2 linked regions of the Streptomyces ficellus genome follow. The protein of the gene in region 1 interacts with the protein of each later gene in a pairwise test. Links are inferred from orthologs where the notes say so. Each region holds a gene or a part of one and is shown in the gene's direction. Other genes may lie near its edges. The genes, in order: eno and rpe.

Region 1 (3,228 bases):
CAACGGCTACTACGGCGGCCTGCAGTTCTCGGCCTCCACCTGGGCCGCGTACGGCGGCACGGCCTACGCCCAGACGGCCGACCAGGCCTCCAAGGCCCAGCAGATCGAGATCGGCGAGAAGGTCCTCGCGGGCCAGGGCAAGGGTGCCTGGCCGAGCTGCGGCGTCGGCCTGTCCAACGCCGCCAACGACGGCGCCGCCGCCGAGCCCGCCCAGCCGAAGGTGGAGCGCGAGGCCGAGCAGCCCACCACGCGCAGCGAGCAGCGCACCGCGCCGAAGGCCGAGGAGAAGGCCGCGCCGAAGACCGTCACCACCCCGACCGGCAAGAAGGTCGAGAAGGGCGACGGCGAGTACAAGGTGAAGGCCGGCGACACCCTCAGCACCATCGCCGCCGACAAGAAGGTCGCCGGCGGCTGGGAGAAGCTGTTCGAGCTGAACAAGGACATCGTCGACGACGCCGACCTGATCTACGTGGGCCAGCAGCTCCACCTGAGCTGACCCCCGGCGGGACCACCCCGGCCCGGCGCGTCCTTCCCCCGCGCGCCGGGCCGGGGCTTTTCCGCGACCGGCCCGGCCGGGCCCACCGGCCCGAGCGGCCCAACTGGGGCGCACCCCTGAGCGGGCCCCCGCACACCGAGGCTACCGGCCGGTAAGTTTCGCGGTGTTCTGTCCGTAATGCGGCCTGGTGAACGCTTTTTCGTCCCAGGAGGCGGGCGTCGGCCGGTACCGGCTCCCCGGCCGGTTAGGCTCTTGCCGCAAGGCCAAAGAGACCCTGCACCGCACGCGTCACATTTTGCGTCACATCCCAGAAGGAGATGCTCGTGCCGTCCATCGACGTCGTCGTAGCCCGGGAAATCCTGGACTCCCGAGGCAACCCCACGGTCGAGGTCGAGGTCGGCCTCGACGACGGCAGCACCGGCCGTGCTGCCGTCCCGTCCGGTGCCTCCACCGGAGCGTTCGAGGCCCTCGAGCTCCGCGACGGTGACAAGGACCGCTACCTCGGCAAGGGTGTCGAGAAGGCCGTCCTCGCCGTCATCGAGCAGATCGGCCCGGAGCTCGTCGGCTACGACGCCACCGAGCAGCGGCTGATCGACCAGGCGATGTTCGACCTGGACGCCACGCCGGACAAGTCGTCGCTCGGCGCCAACGCCATCCTCGGCGTCTCCCTCGCCGTCGCGCACGCCGCCTCCGAGGCGTCCGACCTGCCGCTCTTCCGCTACCTCGGCGGCCCGAACGCGCACCTGCTGCCCGTTCCGATGATGAACATCCTCAACGGCGGCTCGCACGCCGACTCCAACGTGGACATCCAGGAGTTCATGATCGCGCCGATCGGCGCCGAGTCCTTCTCCGAGGCCCTGCGCTGGGGCGCCGAGGTCTACCACACCCTGAAGAAGGTCCTGAAGGAGAAGGGCCTCTCCACGGGCCTGGGCGACGAGGGCGGCTTCGCCCCGAACCTCGACTCCAACCGCGCCGCCCTCGACCTCATCCTCGAGGCCATCAAGCAGGCCGGCTACGCCCCGGGCAAGGACATCGCCCTGGCGCTCGACGTCGCCGCGTCCGAGTTCTACAAGGACGGCTCGTACGAGTTCGAGGGCAAGTCCCGCTCGGCCGCCGAGATGACGGACTACTACGCCGAGCTGGTCGAGGCGTACCCGCTGGTCTCCATCGAGGACCCGCTGTTCGAGGACGACTGGGACGGCTGGAAGACCATCACCGACAAGCTGGGCGCCAAGGTCCAGCTCGTGGGCGACGACCTGTTCGTCACCAACCCGGAGCGCCTGGCCCGCGGCATCGACGAGAACGCCGCCAACGCGCTGCTGGTCAAGGTCAACCAGATCGGTTCGCTCACCGAGACCCTGGACGCCGTCGAGCTGGCCCAGCGCAACGGCTTCAAGTGCATGATGTCGCACCGCTCCGGCGAGACCGAGGACGTCACCATCGCCGACCTGGCCGTCGCCACCAACTGCGGCCAGATCAAGACCGGCGCCCCGGCCCGCTCCGAGCGCGTCGCCAAGTACAACCAGCTGCTGCGCATCGAGGAGATCCTCGACGACGCGGCCGTGTACGCGGGCCGCTCGGCCTTCCCGCGCTTCAAGGGCTGATCTTCCGCGGCAGCCTCCGTACGTCCCCGGCCACGGTCCCGTACCGTGTCCGGGGACGTACGTACGTAACGGGCAAGGGGAGGCGGGTACAACACATGGCCCGGGACCGGTTCTCCACCGCGACCAGGCTGCGGCTGCTCGGCGAGCAGACCGCCGCCCGTGTCTACCGCTCCCAGACCCGCCGGCAGGCCCGCCGCTCCCGGCTCACCGGCCGCGCGGCGTTCCTCGCGCTGGTCGTCTGCTCCCTGGTCGTCGCCCTGGCCTACCCGATGCGCCAATGGGTGTCCCAGCGCGCCGAGATCGCCGACCAGGAACGGCTGGCGGCCGAGGCGAGCGAACGCGTCGAACGGCTGCGCGACGAGAAGGCCCGGCTGCGGGACGACGCGTACGTCAAGCGCCTGGCCCGCGAGCACCTGCACTACGTACTCCCCGGGGAGACCGGATACACGGTCATCGACCCCGACGCGGTGCGCCAGCGCCGCACCGACCAGGGCGCGGCCGACCGCCCCTGGTACTCCAACCTCTGGGACGGCGTGGACACCGCCGACCGCACCGACCGCAAGTAGAACCCAAGGCAGGCATGGAAACGCCCCCTCCGCAGACCGAACGCACCGAGCCCACCGAGGCGGACGTCGCGGCGTTCAAGGAACAGCTCGGCCGTCCGCCGCGCGGCCTGCGCGCCATCGCGCACCGCTGCCCGTGCGGCAACCCCGACGTGGTGGAGACCGCGCCGCGGCTCCCGGACGGTACGCCGTTCCCGACGACGTACTACCTCACCTGCCCGCGCGCGGCCTCCGCGATCGGCACGCTGGAGGCGAACGGCGTCATGAAGGAGATGACCGAGCGGCTCCAGGCCGACCCGGAGCTCGCCGCCGCCTACCGCGCCGCGCACGAGGACTACATCGCCCGCCGTGACGCCATCGAGGTCCTGGAGGGCTTCCCCAGCGCCGGCGGCATGCCGGACCGCGTGAAGTGCCTGCACGTCCTGGTCGGCCACTCGCTGGCGGCCGGTCCCGGCGTGAACCCGCTGGGCGACGAGGCGATCGCGATGCTGCCGGAGTGGTGGGCCAAGGGCCCCTGCGTCACGGCCCACCGGGACGAGGAGGCCGGCGCGTGACCCGCGTCGCC
Region 2 (3,025 bases), 1.8 Mb from region 1 along the record:
GCTGGGTCGTCTCCGCGCTGTGGGACGCCCTCGGCGGCGGGCGCGCCGGGATCGAGGACCTGCTGGAGGCCGACAACGAGCGGCCCGAGGTCACGCTGGTGGCCCGCCCCGGCCGGTCCACCCCGGACGAGCTGCTGGACGTGCTGGGGGAGGAGGCGGGCCTGCCGGGCCGCTGGTCCCCCTACGCCGTGCGGCTGGCCGAGGGCGGCGAGCCCGGCGCGATCGACGCCGTGCGCGACGGCAGGGCCGGCGTCCAGGACGAGGGCAGCCAGCTCGTCGCGATCGCCCTGGCGAACGCCCCGGTCGACGGACCCGACCGGCGCTGGCTGGACGGCTGCGCGGGCCCCGGCGGCAAGGCGGCCCTCCTGGGCGCCCTGGCCGCCGGGCGCGGTGCCACCCTCCTCGCCTCCGAGAAGCTGCCGCACCGGGCCCGGCTGGTGGAGCGCGCCCTGACCGGCAACCCCGGCCCCTACCAGGTGATCGCCGCCGACGGCACCCGCCCGCCGTGGCGCCCCGGCTCCTTCGACCGGGTCCTGGTGGACGTGCCGTGCTCCGGCCTGGGCGCCCTGCGCCGCCGCCCCGAGGCCCGCTGGCGCCGCCGCCCGGAGGACCTGGAGGGCTTCGGCCCGCTGCAACGCGCCCTGCTGACCGAGGCGTTGCAGGCCGTCCGGGTCGGCGGGGTCGTCGGGTACGCGACGTGCTCGCCGCACCTCGCGGAGACCCGGGTGGTCGTCGACGACGTCCTCAAGCGGCACGGCGGCGCCGAGCTGATCGACGCCCGGCCCCTGATGCCCGGCGTGCCCGCGCTCGGCGACGGCCCCGACGTACAGCTGTGGCCGCATCTGCACGGCACCGACGCGATGTACCTGGCGCTGCTGCGGCGGACCACGTAGGCCGCTGATACGCCGGGATTGCGGCAAGTGTGCCGTGCGGTGGCGGGGCAGCCCGGGCATCGGGTGAAGGAAACGCCATCCGGCATGGCAGGCTTGGCTCATGGCCCAGATCAACCCCAGCATCCTGTCCGCCGACTTCGCCCGGCTCGCCGACGAGGCGAAGGCCGTCGAAGGCGCCGACTGGCTCCACGTCGATGTCATGGACAACCACTTCGTGCCCAACCTGACCCTGGGCGTGCCCATCGTGGAGTCGCTCAGCCGGGCGACGGACACCCCGCTGGACTGCCACCTCATGATCGAGGACCCCGACCGCTGGGCCCCGCAGTACGTCGAGGCCGGTGCCGGGTCGGTCACCTTCCACGTGGAGGCGGCCGCCGCCCCCGTGCGGCTGGCGCGTGAGATCCGGGCCAAGGGGGCCAGGGCGTCGATGGCGCTGAAGCCGGCCACGCCCATCGAGCCGTTCGAGGACCTGCTCCCCGAACTCGACATGCTGCTGATCATGACCGTGGAGCCGGGCTTCGGCGGCCAGGCGTTCCTCGACATCATGCTGCCGAAGATCCGCCGCACCCGGGAGCTGATCTCCAAGCACGGCCTCCAGCTGTGGCTCCAGGTCGACGGCGGTGTCTCGGCCTCCACCATCGAGCGCTGCGCCGAGGCGGGCGCGGACGTCTTCGTCGCCGGTTCCGCCGTGTACGGGGCGGAGGACCCGGCCGCCGCGGTGCGGGCCCTGCGTGAGCAGGCCACCGCCGCGACCGCCACGGCCGCGTGGGCGTGCGGCCACTGAGCCACGGGCGAACCACGGGCAGATGAACGCAGCCCAACAGGACCGAACCCGGACCGCCGGATCTGCAAGGATGGCGATCCGAAGTGTGAACAGCAGTGAGGAGAGCGCGGTGTCTGCTATGTCGGCGGGACGGCCAGCCCTGCGGATGGGACCCGCGGAGCTCGTGCAGGCGGCGGCCATGGCCCGCCGCTTCTATCTCGAGGGCAAGTCCAAGATCCAGATCGCCGAGGAGTTCGGCGTCAGCCGCTTCAAGGTGGCCCGGGTCCTGGAGACCGCCCTGGAGCGTGACCTCGTACGGATCGAGATCCGCGTACCGGCCGAGCTGGACGCCGAGCGCTCCGACGCGCTGCGGTCCCGGTACGGGCTGCGTCACGCCGTGGTCGTCGAGTCCCCGCCGGAGGGCGAGGACGCCTCGCCCGACCCGGAGAACCTCGGCGAGGTCGCCGCGGACCTGCTCGGCGAGCTGGTGGCCGAGGGTGACGTCCTGGGCCTGGCGTGGGGCCGTTCCACCATCCACATGGCGGCCGCCCTCGACCGGCTGCCGCCCTGCACGGTGGTCCAGCTGACCGGCGTGTACGACGCGGGCACCGCCGAGCGGGGCTCGGTGGAGGCGGTACGGCGTGCCGCCCAGGTCTCCGGCGGCGAGGCGCACCCGATCTACGCGCCCATGCTGCTGCCCGACCCGGCGACCGCGGCCGCCCTGCGCAACCAGACCGGCATCGCCCGCGCCTTCGAGTACTTCGACAAGGTGACCGTGGCGGCCGTGTCCATCGGCTCCTGGGAGCCGGGCATCTCGACCGTCCACGACATGCTGACCGACGAGGAGCGGGCGCACTACGCCTCGCTCGGCGTCGCCGCCGAGATGTCGGCCCACCTCTTCGACGCGGCCGGGCGCCGGGTCGGCCGTGACCTCGGCGAGCGGTGCATCACCGTGGAGGCCGACCGGCTCCGCCGCATCCCCGAGGTCGTGGCCATCGCGGGCGGGCGCCGCAAGGCGGCGGCGATCGGGGCGGTGCTGCGGTCCGGCCTGGTCACCAGCCTGGTCACGGACACCATGGCGGCCGACTACCTCCTCACCGAGTTCACCCCCGGCCCGCGCCCGGCACTGGACCGCACCGACCCGGACGAGTAGCGGTGGCGGGTGGCGCTCTGGGTTGGAGGAAGCCACAAGTGATCCTTCGATGACCTGTGGCTTTCGTCCGGGGCGTACGCGTGTGCGGCCGTGGGAGAATGAAGTACGTGCGTTTTCCCCCCGGCTGAAATGCCCGGGGGCCAACTCCGAACGACTGGGATGTTCAGCACGTGCGTTTCCTCAATGACCTGAAGCCGCCGTACGACCTCACGTACG

What was found.
Region 2: the proteins of eno (region 1) and rpe interact in binary tests that used the Escherichia coli proteins (3 or more experiments, as listed by UniProt). The link is inferred for Streptomyces ficellus from one-to-one orthologs.

Annotation. Positions count from the first base shown.
Region 1 is NZ_CP034279.1:4,386,743-4,389,970, forward strand. What follows is about bases 45-2,959. They hold eno (phosphopyruvate hydratase), read left to right. Parts: upstream 45-819; coding sequence 820-2,100; downstream 2,101-2,959. Other genes in these bases: EIZ62_RS19670 (transglycosylase family protein), read left to right, coding at 45-496; EIZ62_RS19680 (FtsB family cell division protein), read left to right, coding at 2,196-2,666; EIZ62_RS19685 (DUF501 domain-containing protein), read left to right, coding at 2,681-2,959. In the rest of the region: more of EIZ62_RS19670, read left to right, coding at 1-44; more of EIZ62_RS19685, read left to right, coding at 2,960-3,217; EIZ62_RS19690 (Ppx/GppA phosphatase family protein), read left to right, coding at 3,214-3,228. UniProt on the Escherichia coli protein: Catalyzes the reversible conversion of 2-phosphoglycerate (2-PG) into phosphoenolpyruvate (PEP). It is essential for the degradation of carbohydrates via glycolysis.
Region 2 is NZ_CP034279.1:6,157,628-6,160,652, forward strand. What follows is about bases 124-2,835. They hold rpe (ribulose-phosphate 3-epimerase), read left to right. Parts: upstream 124-993; coding sequence 994-1,677; downstream 1,678-2,835. Other genes in these bases: EIZ62_RS27655 (RsmB/NOP family class I SAM-dependent RNA methyltransferase), read left to right, coding at 124-893; EIZ62_RS27665 (sugar-binding transcriptional regulator), read left to right, coding at 1,763-2,809. In the rest of the region: more of EIZ62_RS27655, read left to right, coding at 1-123; EIZ62_RS27670 (GuaB1 family IMP dehydrogenase-related protein), read left to right, coding at 2,980-3,025. UniProt on the Escherichia coli protein: Catalyzes the reversible epimerization of D-ribulose 5-phosphate to D-xylulose 5-phosphate.